Regions from separate parts of the Peribacillus frigoritolerans genome, predicted to be linked through region 1. Evidence: a T-box and tRNA genes for the amino acid it is inferred to sense, from the RefSeq annotation. Region 1 holds a T-box; the other holds one or more tRNA genes.
The links. A T-box is a leader RNA that pairs with one kind of tRNA and senses whether it is charged. The one in region 1 lies ahead of pheS (phenylalanine--tRNA ligase subunit alpha), so its partner is inferred to be a tRNA-Phe.
Positions count from the first base shown of each region.

Region 2: it encodes a tRNA-Phe, which carries the amino acid that the T-box ahead of pheS (phenylalanine--tRNA ligase subunit alpha) is inferred to sense. The anticodon was not compared.

Region 1 covers NZ_CP158190.1:4,012,334-4,019,309, reverse strand. The annotation lists gene ABOA58_RS19680 ((Fe-S)-binding protein) at 1-344, shown strand, start outside; gene ABOA58_RS19675 (YsnF/AvaK domain-containing protein) at 589-1,518, shown strand; gene ABOA58_RS19670 (general stress protein) at 1,687-2,499, shown strand; gene ABOA58_RS19665 (general stress protein) at 2,880-3,263, shown strand; gene sspI (small acid-soluble spore protein SspI) at 3,280-3,489, opposite strand; gene ABOA58_RS19655 (TrmH family RNA methyltransferase) at 3,612-4,370, shown strand; T-box leader at 4,415-4,656, shown strand; gene pheS (phenylalanine--tRNA ligase subunit alpha) at 4,715-5,755, shown strand; gene pheT (phenylalanine--tRNA ligase subunit beta) at 5,784-6,976, shown strand, end outside.
Region 2 covers NZ_CP158190.1:4,950,659-4,957,634, forward strand. The annotation lists gene ABOA58_RS24430 (1,4-dihydroxy-2-naphthoate polyprenyltransferase) at 242-1,162, shown strand; gene ABOA58_RS24435 (TraR/DksA C4-type zinc finger protein) at 1,308-2,057, shown strand; tRNA gene ABOA58_RS24440 (tRNA-Glu) at 2,099-2,170, opposite strand; tRNA gene ABOA58_RS24445 (tRNA-Ser) at 2,174-2,264, opposite strand; tRNA gene ABOA58_RS24450 (tRNA-Asn) at 2,266-2,340, opposite strand; tRNA gene ABOA58_RS24455 (tRNA-Ile) at 2,353-2,429, opposite strand; tRNA gene ABOA58_RS24460 (tRNA-Gly) at 2,435-2,508, opposite strand; tRNA gene ABOA58_RS24465 (tRNA-His) at 2,513-2,588, opposite strand; tRNA gene ABOA58_RS24470 (tRNA-Phe) at 2,601-2,676, opposite strand; tRNA gene ABOA58_RS24475 (tRNA-Asp) at 2,700-2,775, opposite strand; tRNA gene ABOA58_RS24480 (tRNA-Met) at 2,782-2,855, opposite strand; tRNA gene ABOA58_RS24485 (tRNA-Ser) at 2,957-3,049, opposite strand; tRNA gene ABOA58_RS24490 (tRNA-Ile) at 3,071-3,147, opposite strand; tRNA gene ABOA58_RS24495 (tRNA-Met) at 3,158-3,234, opposite strand; tRNA gene ABOA58_RS24500 (tRNA-Ala) at 3,263-3,338, opposite strand; tRNA gene ABOA58_RS24505 (tRNA-Pro) at 3,356-3,432, opposite strand; tRNA gene ABOA58_RS24510 (tRNA-Arg) at 3,444-3,520, opposite strand; tRNA gene ABOA58_RS24515 (tRNA-Leu) at 3,530-3,618, opposite strand; tRNA gene ABOA58_RS24520 (tRNA-Gly) at 3,631-3,705, opposite strand; tRNA gene ABOA58_RS24525 (tRNA-Leu) at 3,714-3,795, opposite strand; tRNA gene ABOA58_RS24530 (tRNA-Lys) at 3,804-3,879, opposite strand; tRNA gene ABOA58_RS24535 (tRNA-Thr) at 3,900-3,975, opposite strand; tRNA gene ABOA58_RS24540 (tRNA-Val) at 3,986-4,061, opposite strand; rRNA gene rrf (5S ribosomal RNA) at 4,073-4,188, opposite strand; rRNA gene ABOA58_RS24550 (23S ribosomal RNA) at 4,307-6,976, opposite strand, start outside.

The DNA.
Region 1 (6,976 bases):
CCGTAACTTTTCAGGATTCCTGTCACTTACGGAATGTGATGAACATCTCCTTGGCTCCGCGAATTCTCCTTCAATCGATAGAAGGAATCAATTTCAGGGAAATGAAAGATGCCGATCGATGCTGCGGCTCTGCTGGGATTTATAATATTGTTGAATCAGAGATGTCCATGAATATTCTTGACTCTAAAATGGAGCACACGAAATCGACACAGGCCGATATTGTTGTCACGGCAAACCCTGGCTGTCTGTTACAAATGCAATTGGGGATCGAGAGGGAAAACTTGGGGGAATGTACGAAAGCGGTGCATATTGCAGACCTGCTAATAAAGGCTGTGGCTTTATAATAGAAGAAAAAGAATGTAAGTAGAAAATAAATGGGATTATTTGGTTAAACATTACATTTTAATAAATGAGGAAACCTTTGTAAAGCCTGGATTTTAGATGATAAGGCGTTCTGTGCTGAGAACAAATTGTAAATGTTATAACAAAAAAGAAATATTGATTCCTCGTTTACTTAGGACCATGGCGGGTAGTGTTTATATATAGCATCCACTAAACGAAACAACAAAACCTAAGGAGGAATGTAAAATGAATAAAACAGTATATGGAGTATATGAATCAAACGCAGAAGTGATCCAAGCAATTAATGCACTTAAGGCAAAGGGTTTTGAAGGGGACGATATTACTGTCGTCGCGGATAAGGAAGAAACATTGGATTTCACGAACCACAAACGCGAAACGGATGTTCATACAATGACGAATGTTCCTAACGACGAATCGTTTATGGACAAGGTGGCACGTTTCTTCATGCCGGAAGATACGGCAGACCTTTCAACAAGATTGGCGAATGCAGGCCTTTCGAATAGTGAGGCGGCTGAACATGTCTTTGATGTAGAAAATGGAAAAGTCCTGGTTCTGGTTGAAGAAGGTGAAGGCCATCTTGGAACGGCAAGAGATAAATTCACGACCGGAACAATGGACACTGCCGGTACAAGGCTTGATACTAACTCCACCAACCCACTATATAATGGCACGGAAAAAACCGATGCTTTAAATAAAGAAGATGTTTATGGAGTCAACGGACAAGGCCGTGAATTGCCAGAAGATGAAAGGACACTTACACTTCGGGAAGAACAGCTGAACATTGACAAAGAAAGAGTTCAGACAGGAGAAGTCGTCATTAATAAAGAAGTCAATGAACAGCATAAAACGATCAATGTCCCTGTTGAACACGAAGAAGTGACAGTTGAGCATAGATCGGTTTCAGGACGTGAAGCGAATCGGGAAACCGGAACCATTGAAGATGGGGAAACATTACGAATCCCGGTTGTTGAAGAAAAACTGGAAGTTTCGAAAAAACCGGTTGTCACCGATGAAATTGTCATCAAGAAACATGCTGTACAAGAAACGGAACAAGTTCAGGATACTCTTAAAAAGGAAGATATCCAGCTTGATAGTACAGATGAATCGATCGTGAATGAGAAAAAGGCAACTGAACGTAGAACCGACCGCTTCTAAGCGTGAAGGAAATGGCCTGCAGTTTTAAAAACTGCAGGTTTCCTTTTGGTTTTTAAAGGCTGATTAAAGGTTCGAGCTTAGGGAAGGCAAACCTTTTTGTTTAATTGGCACCCATCAGGGTATAAATACACATAAGAAGAAATATCGGAAAAATGAGGAGGAATATGCATGGGAAAAACGTTATATGGTGTTTTTAATACGGAAAGAGAAATGATCCAGGCTATACAATCCCTCAAGGAAAAGGGGGTTCATGAAGGGGAAATAACGGTAATGGCTGATAAGAAAGAAGATTTGGATTTCGTTAATGAAAAGCATGATCCGGATGTCGAAGTCGTTACTAACTCTAACGAGGAATCCTTCATTGATAAAATGAAACACTTTTTCCTGAACGAGGGTTCTGAAGATATAAGGAACCGTCTAGGTGAGTTAGGGCTTGCCGATAGTGAAGCAACCGCTTATATAAATGAAGTGGAGGCCGGAAAATTCCTCATTCTTATAGATGAATCGGAAACCGTAACAGCACGAGAGAACATAACTTCCAATCGCATCGAGGATACGGGCGCACCTGCAGAGAATCCGCTTAAAACAGGGGTGGTGAACAATCCGGACCCGAACCTTTTTCCGGAAACAACCGCGAATGCCTATCAAACAAGGGAAATGGAAGCACAGCCAGGAAGAAGCGAAGAGCTTCACGGAAATTCCGCCAATATCTATGAAAATGAAGAGCTGGATATGAAGCGAGCTCAAGAAAGGGAAATCTGGGGGAATTCCACAGAAAAATTCAAGAAGCAAAAACCAGGGATTCAGGAAGGGACACTGGCTAGCGACCCTCATGCAGACCCGTTTTCTGCCGATACTGACAAAGCCCTTGATGCTCAAGGATCACTGGATCGGACCCTGAGCCCGACAGCCAGCGGACAGCAAGAGGAAGGCTTACAAGATGAATACATCAAAAATCGAATCAATACCGACAATCTGTAATACGCAACAAGAACAGCCTGCATAAGGCTGTTTTTGTTTGTTTTTTTACTGTAGTCGTTATTGGATTGAAGAAATGTGCGACCCTCCTGACGAATTACTGGCTAGCCGAGCCACCGCAGCCGCTTGCTTTGATGTGGCTTGGCAGACAGTCGGCGGAAAGGGGGCGGATTCTGAAATCAACTGCAGCGTTTTTTAATAAAACTGCAGGCAAACTCGATTTTCTTAGAGTTAGCTACAGGCTGTTATTTTTATAAAAACCCTTTAGGCAGAGGGTTCCCTTGTTCGTCTCCATAGACTATTTGCTTGTTTATTGATAAAGCTGCAAGGTATAATGACAAAGGAATTTTATTTTAAGTAAAGTAACAAGGAGGGGGAGAAACATGGAAAAAAACGTATATGGTGTTTTTGACTCTAATCCGGAACTACTTGCTGCAATTTCAGACTTAAAAGCAAAAGGCGTATCTGGCACCCAAATGACAGTGGCAGCTGATATAAAAAATCATGTGCAGCTTGGAAATGAACATACGGATATATTGATCATCGCCAATCAGGATAAGGAGGACACTCTTTTTTTAAAAATCTTCCACTACTTCACAGATGAAGGATCTGGAGATTTACGCAGCTTTTTCACGAAATATGGCTACTCTTATGATGAGACAAAAGCGATGCTTGAAGAAGTGGGCTCTAAAAAATTCATCTTGCTGCTTGATGAAGAAGTCTCCATCGAAGAACTTAAGGCTGGCGAAGCGAAATTAAAAAAATAACAGCCTCTGAAGGCTGTTATTTTTTTAATCCTGATTCAAGGGCAGTAATCATTTCCTGTTTTTCCTGCTCGGATGAATTTTGCCAGATGACCTCGAATAATACTCCCAATCCAGGAAGCATTTTTTCTTCGCCATTTTGTATGGCATCGACAATCGTGTCTTCCAGCTGCTCTTGCGAATTTCCAGATACATTTTGGATGATCGCATTACGTAAGTTTAAATTCATAATTATTCCTCCTCTAACACATAATGACTGACATTAATAGCATTTCACAAACTCGCATGCAATATGTATGTGAATTGCGTTATAATAGGAAAATCAGTGTGAAGTTAAAGGAGCGTTTACCCTTGAAATATATAGAATCCGTAAAAAACCCGCAAGTTAAGCAATGGAAAAAACTTTTGACCAAAAAAGAACGCGATAAAACAGGTAAATATTTAATCGAGGGTTTTCACCTAGTTGAAGAAGCCTTAAAAGAAGAAATCGTCTTGGAAGTGATCATAAATGAAGAAACTGAAATGCCTGCCCATTTTAAGGTGGAAGGCACAGAACTCATTTATGTGAAAAATGATATTATGAAGGCGATATGCGATACCGAAGCCCCGCAGGGAATTGCTGCGGTTTGTGAGCAGAAATCAACGAGCATGGCGTCCATCAATCCGGATAAGCTATTGTTGATCGATGCCGTTCAAGATCCGGGTAATATTGGAACGATGATCAGGACAGCGGATGCAGCTGGAATCGATGCGGTGATACTTGGCGAAGGGTGTGCTGATTTGTATAATCCTAAAGTGGTCCGTTCGACGCAAGGAAGCCTCTTTCATATGCCTGTCATTAAAGGGAACCTTTCCGAAATCATCGATGAGCTGAAGCAAAGCGGCACACCGGTTTATGGCACGGCATTAGAAGGCGCATCGCCATTTGAGGAAGTGGAAAAGTCTTCCCGGTTTGCCCTGCTGGTCGGTAATGAAGGCCAAGGAGTATCGAAGGAATTACTGGAGAAAACGACTAAAAACCTCTATATTCCCATCTACGGAAAAAGCGAATCATTGAATGTGGGTATCGCTGCCGGGATTTTAATGTACCATTTACGAAAATCGATTTGAAACGGCCGAAGAATTATAATATAATAAAACAGAATTTTATAATGAAAACAACGATGACAAAGAGTAGTAGCTTTAGTTAACCATATCCAGGGAGAAAATGCCTTGACTGAAAGCATTTTTATGGCATTGCTTAAGTGAATTCACCTTTCGAGTTGGCATTGGGAAGACAGATTGTCCGAAAAATGTTCCGGTGAAGAGCCGTTATTTTTAATGAAGTGAGTGCAGAAGCTTTTTTGTTTGTGCACTAATAAGGGTGGTACCGCGATACATAAACCTCGTCCCTTTAGGGATCGGGGTTTTTTTGTGTTCATTTTTACAAAAGGAAAATAAAGGAGGAAGACATGATGCAGGAACGTTTACTAGAACTGCAGGAAGAAGCGTTGCAAAAAGTTGCCGCCGCTTCCGAATTAAAAGAACTGAATGAAGTCCGTGTTGCTTATTTAGGGAAAAAAGGGCCAATCACTGAGGTATTGCGCGGCATGGGTAAATTATCTGCCGAAGAACGCCCGAAAATCGGGGCACTAGCCAATGATGTACGGGAAGCAATCGCAACAAAGATCGAGGAGAAACAAAAAGCGCTTGAAACTGCGGCAGTCAATGCCAAGCTAGCAACTGAAACGATTGACGTCACACTTCCAGGACGTCCGGTAAACAAGGGGAATCTACACCCATTAACACGTGTCGTGGAAGAAATCGAAGACTTATTCATCGGGATGGGTTATACCGTTGCGGAAGGTCCTGAAGTCGAAAGCGACTACTACAACTTCGAGGCACTTAACTTGCCAAAAAGCCATCCGGCACGTGATATGCAGGATTCCTTCTACATCACGGATGAAATCCTTATGCGTACGCACACTTCACCTGTTCAAGCCAGAACGATGGAAAAACATAAAGGTCAAGGTCCTGTTAAAATCATTTGCCCAGGAAAAGTTTATCGCCGTGATAACGATGATGCGACACACTCCCACCAATTCCAGCAAATTGAAGGCTTGGTCATCGATGAGAACATCAGCATGAGCGACCTGAAAGGAACGCTAGACGTATTTGCGAAAAAAGTATTCGGGCAAGACCGTGAAATCCGTCTTCGTCCAAGTTTCTTCCCATTTACGGAGCCTTCCGTCGAAGTGGATATTTCTTGTAAAATCTGCGGCGGTAAAGGCTGCAGCGTATGTAAACAAACAGGCTGGATCGAAGTGCTTGGCGGCGGGATCGTTCATCCGAACGTCCTTGAAATGGCTGGCTTCGATTCCAAGAAATACTCTGGATTCGCATTTGGAATCGGCGTGGAACGGATTGCCATGTTGAAGTACGGTGTGGACGATATCCGTCATTTCTATACGAATGATGTTCGATTCTTAAAACAATTCAACCATCACGAAGCATAAATTTTTATTTTAAAAAGGAGGACCTACCATGTTTGTTTCATATAAATGGTTACAAGATTATGTTGACCTTTCAGGCATCAATGCGACGGAGCTAGCTGACAAAATCACGAAAAGCGGCATTGAAGTTGAAGGGGTGGAAAAGAAAAGTGAAGGGCTAAAAGGGGTCGTCATCGGGCATGTCATAGAACGTGAACAACATCCAAATGCGGATAAATTGAATAAATGCCAAGTTGATATCGGGGCCGAAAATCCCGTTCAGATCATTTGTGGAGCACCGAATGTAGATAAAGGCCAAAAAGTCGCAGTCGCTACTGTTGGCGCAGTCCTTCCAGGTAATTTCAAAATCAAGAAAGCGAAACTTCGCGGAGAGGAATCGCACGGGATGATTTGCTCGCTTCAAGAATTGGGCTTCGAATCCAAGCTTGTTTCCAAGGATTATGCGACAGGTATCTTCGTCTTCCCTAATGATGTGGAAGTAGGGAAAGATGCATTGGAGGAACTTGGTTTAAGTGATGAAGTGCTGGAACTTGGGCTGACTCCAAACCGCTCCGACGCATTGAGTATGCTTGGTGTTGCATACGAAGTGGGAGCCATTCTAGGCCGGGAAGTGAAATGGCCGGTAGTCGAGAAAGAAGAGGCTGCTGAAAAAGCAACTGATTATATCAGTGTCAAAGTGGAAGCGAAAGAAGATAACCCGATATACATTGCTAAAATCATCAAAGATGTTAAGATTGGACCCTCACCGCTTTGGATGCAAACTAGGTTGATGTCTGCAGGTATCCGACCTCATAATAATGTGGTGGATATCACGAACTACATTTTACTTGAATACGGCCAACCTCTCCATGCCTTTGATTATGACCGCTTTGGTTCAAAGGAAATCGTCATCCGCAGAGCGAAGGATGCTGAAAAAATCGTAACATTGGATGAAGCGGAACGCACTTTGACACCTGACCATTTAGTGATCACAAATGGCAGCGAGCCTGTTGCGATTGCTGGTGTGATGGGCGGAGCGGATTCCGAAGTGAAAAATGATACGACGAACATCATTATTGAAAGTGCATATTTTGCAGGTACAGTAGTTCGCAAAGCTTCAAAGGACCATGGATTACGTAGTGAAGCCAGTGCCCGCTTTGAAAAAGGCGTCGACCCGGCCCGTGTTCGTGAAGCTGGAGAACGTGCAGCACAATTGATTGCACAATATGCAGGCGGAACAGTCTT
Region 2 (6,976 bases), 940 kb from region 1:
ACTTGAACCTCATGTCAATAAAACGCCCCTTTACCGAACGATTCTTTCCTGCTTTTTTCCTTATTATATGAATCTTAGCGAATGTAGAGAAATACCCTTGATTTTGGAAATGGATCATCCAGGAATTCCAATTATCACCCTTACCCATTTTTCCAGCTTTTATTAGGATAACCTTTTGTGCAACATTTCAATATTTGTTATAATTTCGAGAGAACCAATAATGATTTTGAGGAGAGAAATAATGCAAACAGAATACGACGGACTTCCCCTTAAACGGACCTGGAAGATTTGGTGGGAGTTAATTCGTCCACATACACTAACCGCAGCTTTTGTCCCAGTCTTACTTGGAACTGTGATTGCACTTTTGGAAGATGGAGTGAATTGGTTACTATTCGCTGCCATGATGATTGCCAGTATCCTGATTCAAGCTGCAACAAATTTATTCAATGAATACTATGATTTCAAGAGAGGCTTGGATACGGAGGAATCCGTAGGCATCGGCGGCGGGATCGTCCGTCATGGAATGACCCCCAAACTAATCATGAGCTTGGCACTTGGCATGTATGCCATCGCCTTGATAATTGGAATCTATATCTGTGCCGCATCATCTTGGTGGCTTGCTGCAGTAGGACTGGTTTGCATGCTTGTCGGCTATCTTTATACAGGCGGTCCCCTGCCCATTTCATATACACCATTTGGGGAACTTTTTTCTGGATTATTCATGGGCTTTTTGATAATCTTGATCGCCTTTTTCATTCAAACCGGTGATGTTTCTTCAACAGCCATCTTAATTGCCATTCCAAGTGGGATTTTGGTCGGGCTTATCAACTTATCCAATAACCTACGTGACCATGATGGGGATAAGGCTCATGGGCGCAAAACGATGCCTGTAGTGATGGGCAGGAAAAACGCCCTGACATTCATGGCAATCATGTTCGCTTTCTCTTATCTATGGCTTGTTGGGCTCGTTCTTACCGGAAGCGTAACGGCCTGGATTCTTCTTGCCTTCTTAAGCATCCCGAAGGCCATGGCCGCAATCAAAGGCTTCGTAGGCAAAACGCAGCCGATCACGATGGTCCCGGCAATGAAAGCGACGGCCCAAACGAATACCTTCTTTGGTTTACTCATGGCCATTGGATTATTCATCAGCTATCTTATCTAATCTCCGAGGACTGAGCTCATCCGCTCAGTCCTTTTTCTATCTTCCGTTGCATATTGTTTTCCTATACTCCGATTCGGGTAATAGATAATACAACCATCCTACCAATATAAAATGAGATTTGGACTTTAGAAGGAGTGAATAGGATATGGCAACGAAACAACAAACGCAAAAATTAAAAAAGGAACTGCTTCAAGAAAAAAATGAGTTAAGTAGTAGAATTCAAAATGATGAACAATCTGTTCTGGATAAAAGCCAGACGGAATCCGTAGGGGAATTATCATCTTATGATAATCATCCTGCTGACCTAGGAACCGAATTATTCGAGATGGAACGGAATCAAGCACTCGATGAGCATGCACAATCAGAAATGGAGAAAATCGAGGAAGCATTAAAAGCATTGGAAGAAGGTTCGTATGGCCATTGTAAAACCTGCAATAGGGAAATCCCCATCGAGAGGCTTGAAGCGATCCCAAGCACCCTCTACTGTGTCGAGCATGCCCCAGAAGGGCCTACTGCACAAGAGCGACCAGTGGAAGAGGAAATACTGATTCCATCCAAGGGTGATCATTTTGAAAATCGTCATGGAAATGAAATAGTGGATAAAGAAGATAGCTTTGGTGATGTCGCCAAATTCGGTACATCCGAAACGCCATCTGATTACACCGGCGATCATGACAATTATAATGATCTTTATAAAACCGAAGATGAAACGGATGGATTTCCAGAAGACTATGAAGGATTTGCAGCTAATGATATCGAAGGGAAAAATAGAATGGACATACCGAACAAAAAGCAAAAGGAATATGAAGATACATTAGAAGAAGAAAATATCGATTCCCAGCTTGGAGACATTCCTTATAAACAAAAAGATAGTTATATCAATGAAAAGAAATGAAAAAAAGAAGCATACATGAATGTATGCTTCCTTTTTTGTTATGACCCGTACGGGATTCGAACCCGTGTTACCGCCGTGAAAGGGCGGTGTCTTAACCGCTTGACCAACGGGCCAAATGGCGGAGAAGGAGGGATTTGAACCCTCGCGCCGCTCGCGCGACCTACACCCTTAGCAGGGGCGCCTCTTCAGCCTCTTGAGTACTTCCCCATGGCTCCGCAGGTAGGACTCGAACCTACGACCGTTCGGTTAACAGCCGAATGCTCTACCACTGAGCTACTGCGGAACAATATGAATATGGTGGGCCTAAATGGACTCGAACCATCGACCTCACGCTTATCAGGCGTGCGCTCTAACCAGCTGAGCTATAGGCCCATATTTGGAGCGGGTGAAGGGAATCGAACCCTCATCATCAGCTTGGAAGGCTGAGGTTTTACCACTAAACTACACCCGCGAAATGGGGCGACTGATGGGAATCGAACCCACGAATGCCTGAACCACAATCAGGTGCGTTAACCACTTCGCCACAACCGCCGTAATAAGATATGGTGGCTCAGGACGGAATCGAACCGCCGACACAAGGATTTTCAGTCCTTTGCTCTACCGACTGAGCTACTGAGCCACATTTGTATTAAATTTAAAAAATGGCGGTCCCGACGGGAATCGAACCCGCGATCTCCTGCGTGACAGGCAGGCATGTTAACCGCTACACCACGGGACCTAATAATTGCGGGGACAGGATTTGAACCTGCGACCTTCGGGTTATGAGCCCGACGAGCTACCGGACTGCTCCACCCCGCGACGGTAATAATGAAACGATTTGCATCAAGTTTTCGTGTATATCGTTTTTTCGCTTCCTCTATGTAAGGTTGTTTAAAAACAACTTGCTGCTTTTAAAAAAATGGAGGAGGTAGAGGGATTCGAACCCCCGCGGGATTTGACTCCCCTGTCGGTTTTCAAGACCGATCCCTTCAGCCGAACTTGGGTATACCTCCACGGCTTTTAAAAAATGAATATGGTGGACCTTGTAGGACTCGAACCTACGACCGGACGGTTATGAGCCGTCTGCTCTAACCAGCTGAGCTAAAGGTCCTTATATTTATTGGTAGCGGCGGAGGGGATCGAACCCCCGACCTCACGGGTATGAACCGTACGCTCTAGCCAGCTGAGCTACACCGCCAATATAATATAAGTATCTGATTGAAAAATGGTGGAGCCTAGCGGGATCGAACCGCTGACCTCCTGCGTGCAAGGCAGGCGCTCTCCCAGCTGAGCTAAGGCCCCATTCATTAAAAATCACGTGGTCGGGAAGACAGGATTCGAACCTGCGACCCCTTGGTCCCAAACCAAGTGCTCTACCAAGCTGAGCTACTTCCCGCAATAAAAACATGGTGCGCCCGGCGGGAGTCGAACCTACAACCTTCTGATTCGTAGTCAGATGCTCTATCCAATTGAGCTACGGGCGCATATTATGATGGTGCCGAGGACCGGAATCGAACCGGTACGGTAGTCACCTACCGCAGGATTTTAAGTCCTGTGCGTCTGCCAGTTCCGCCACCCCGGCACATACGAAAAGTGGAGCGGAAGACGGGATTCGAACCCGCGACCCCAACCTTGGCAAGGTTGTATTCTACCACTGAACTACTTCCGCATGAAAGATGCGGGTGAAGGGACTTGAACCCCCACGCCTTGCGGCGCCAGATCCTAAGTCTGGTGCGTCTGCCAATTCCGCCACACCCGCATATAAAATGGTGAGCCATGAAGGATTCGAACCTTCGACCCTCTGATTAAAAGTCAGATGCTCTACCAACTGAGCTAATGGCTCGTGCTTGTACTATCTTAAAATGGTGCCGGCAAGAGGACTTGAACCCCCAACCTACTGATTACAAGTCAGTTGCTCTACCAGTTGAGCTACACCGGCAGGTGTAAAATGGTGGAGGATGACGGGATCGAACCGCCGACCCTCTGCTTGTAAGGCAGATGCTCTCCCAGCTGAGCTAATCCTCCATATAAAACCTGCTTGGCGACGTCCTACTCTCACAGGGGGAAACCCCCAACTACCATCGGCGCTGAAGAGCTTAACTGCCGTGTTCGGAATGGGAACGGGTGTGACCTCTTCGCTATCGTCACCAAACAATGTTAACATTTTTCAAGACATATATTATTATAACGTCTTTTTGAGAAAATGCAAGAAGAAATTTTCATTCCTTCAAAACTAGATAATAAGAAGGTATTTCATTTTTTAAAAAGCGTTGGTTAAGTCCTCGATCTATTAGTATCAGTCAGCTCCACATGTCACCATGCTTCCACCTCTGACCTATCAACCTGATCATCTTTCAGGGATCTTACTAGCTTGCGCCATGGGAAATCTCATCTTGAGGGGGGCTTCATGCTTAGATGCTTTCAGCACTTATCCCGTCCGCACGTAGCTACCCAGCTATGCCTTTGGCAAGACAACTGGTACACCAGCGGTGCGTCCATCCCGGTCCTCTCGTACTAAGGACAGCTCCTCTCAAATTTCCTGCGCCCGCGACGGATAGGGACCGAACTGTCTCACGACGTTCTGAACCCAGCTCGCGTACCGCTTTAATGGGCGAACAGCCCAACCCTTGGGACCGACTACAGCCCCAGGATGCGATGAGCCGACATCGAGGTGCCAAACCTCCCCGTCGATGTGGACTCTTGGGGGAGATAAGCCTGTTATCCCCGGGGTAGCTTTTATCCGTTGAGCGATGGCCCTTCCATGCGGAACCACCGGATCACTAAGCCCGACTTTCGTCCCTGCTCGACTTGTAGGTCTCGCAGTCAAGCTCCCTTGTGCCTTTACACTCTACGAATGATTTCCAACCATTCTGAGGGAACCTTTGGGCGCCTCCGTTACTCTTTAGGAGGCGACCGCCCCAGTCAAACTGCCCACCTGACACTGTCTCCCACCCCGATAAGGGGCGCGGGTTAGAATTTCAATACAGCCAGGGTAGTATCCCACCAACGCCTCCACCGAAGCTGGCGCTCCGGCTTCTCAGGCTCCTACCTATCCTGTACAAGCTGTACCAAAATTCAATATCAGGCTGCAGTAAAGCTCCACGGGGTCTTTCCGTCCTGTCGCGGGTAACCTGCATCTTCACAGGTACTATAATTTCACCGAGTCTCTCGTTGAGACAGTGCCCAGATCGTTACACCTTTCGTGCGGGTCGGAACTTACCCGACAAGGAATTTCGCTACCTTAGGACCGTTATAGTTACGGCCGCCGTTTACTGGGGCTTCGGTTCAAAGCTTCGCTTGCGCTAACCTCTCCCCTTAACCTTCCAGCACCGGGCAGGTGTCAGCCCCTATACTTCGCCTTGCGGCTTCGCAGAGACCTGTGTTTTTGCTAAACAGTCGCCTGGGCCTATTCACTGCGGCTTTTCTGGGCTATTCACCCTAAAAAGCACCCCTTCTCCCGAAGTTACGGGGTCATTTTGCCGAGTTCCTTAACGAGAGTTCTCTCGCACACCTTAGGATTCTCTCCTCGCCTACCTGTGTCGGTTTGCGGTACGGGCACCTTACATCTCACTAGAGGCTTTTCTTGGCAGCGTGGAATCAGGAACTTCGGTACTATATTTCCCTCGCCATCACAGCTCCGCCTTAATGGAAACGGGATTTGCCTCGTTTCCGGCCTAACTGCTTGGACGCGCATATCCAACAGCGCGCTTACCCTATCCTTCTGCGTCCCCCCATCGTTCAAACGATGTATAGGTGGTACAGGAATATCAACCTGTTGTCCATCGCCTACGCCTTTCGGCCTCGGCTTAGGTCCCGACTAACCCTGAGCGGACGAGCCTTCCTCAGGAAACCTTAGGCATTCGGTGGAAGGGATTCTCACCCTTCTTTCGCTACTCATACCGGCATTCTCACTTCTAAGCGCTCCACCAGTCCTTCCGGTCTGACTTCAACGCCCTTAGAACGCTCTCCTACCATCGACACCATACGGTGTCAATCCACAGCTTCGGTGATACGTTTAGCCCCGGTACATTTTCGGCGCGGAGTCACTCGACCAGTGAGCTATTACGCACTCTTTAAATGGTGGCTGCTTCTAAGCCAACATCCTGGTTGTCTAAGCAACTCCACATCCTTTTCCACTTAACGTATACTTTGGGACCTTAGCTGGTGGTCTGGGCTGTTTCCCTTTCGACTACGGATCTTATCACTCGCAGTCTGACTCCCAAGAATAAGTATTTGGCATTCGGAGTTTGACTGAATTCGGTAACCCGTTGGGGGCCCCTAGTCCAATCAGTGCTCTACCTCCAATACTCTCATCTTGAGGCTAGCCCTAAAGCTATTTCGGAGAGAACCAGCTATCTCCAGGTTCGATTGGAATTTCTCCGCTACCCACACCTCATCCCCGCACTTTTCAACGTGCGTGGGTTCGGGCCTCCATTCAGTGTTACCTGAACTTCACCCTGGACATGGGTAGATCACCTGGTTTCGGGTCTACGACCTCATACTCATTCGCCCTATTCAGACTCGCTTTCGCTGCGGCTCCGTCTCATCAACTTAACCTCGCATGAAATCGTAACTCGCCGGTTCATTCTACAAAAGGCACGCCATTACCCATTAACGGGCTTTGACTACTTGTAGGCACACGGTTTCAGGATCTATTTCACTCCCCTTCCGGGGTGCTTTTCACCTTTCCCTCACGGTACTGGTTCACTATCGGTCACTAGGGAGTATTTAGCCTTGGGAGATGGTCCTCCCTGCTTCCGACGGGATTTCTCGTGTCCCGCCGTACTCAGGATCCACTCAGGAGGGAACGAAGTTTCAACTACAGGGTTTTTACCTTCTTCGACGGATCTTTCCAGATCGCTTCATTTACCCCGTTCCTTTGTAACTCCATGTTGAGTGTCCTACAACCCCAAGAGGCAAGCCTCTTGGTTTGGGCTAAT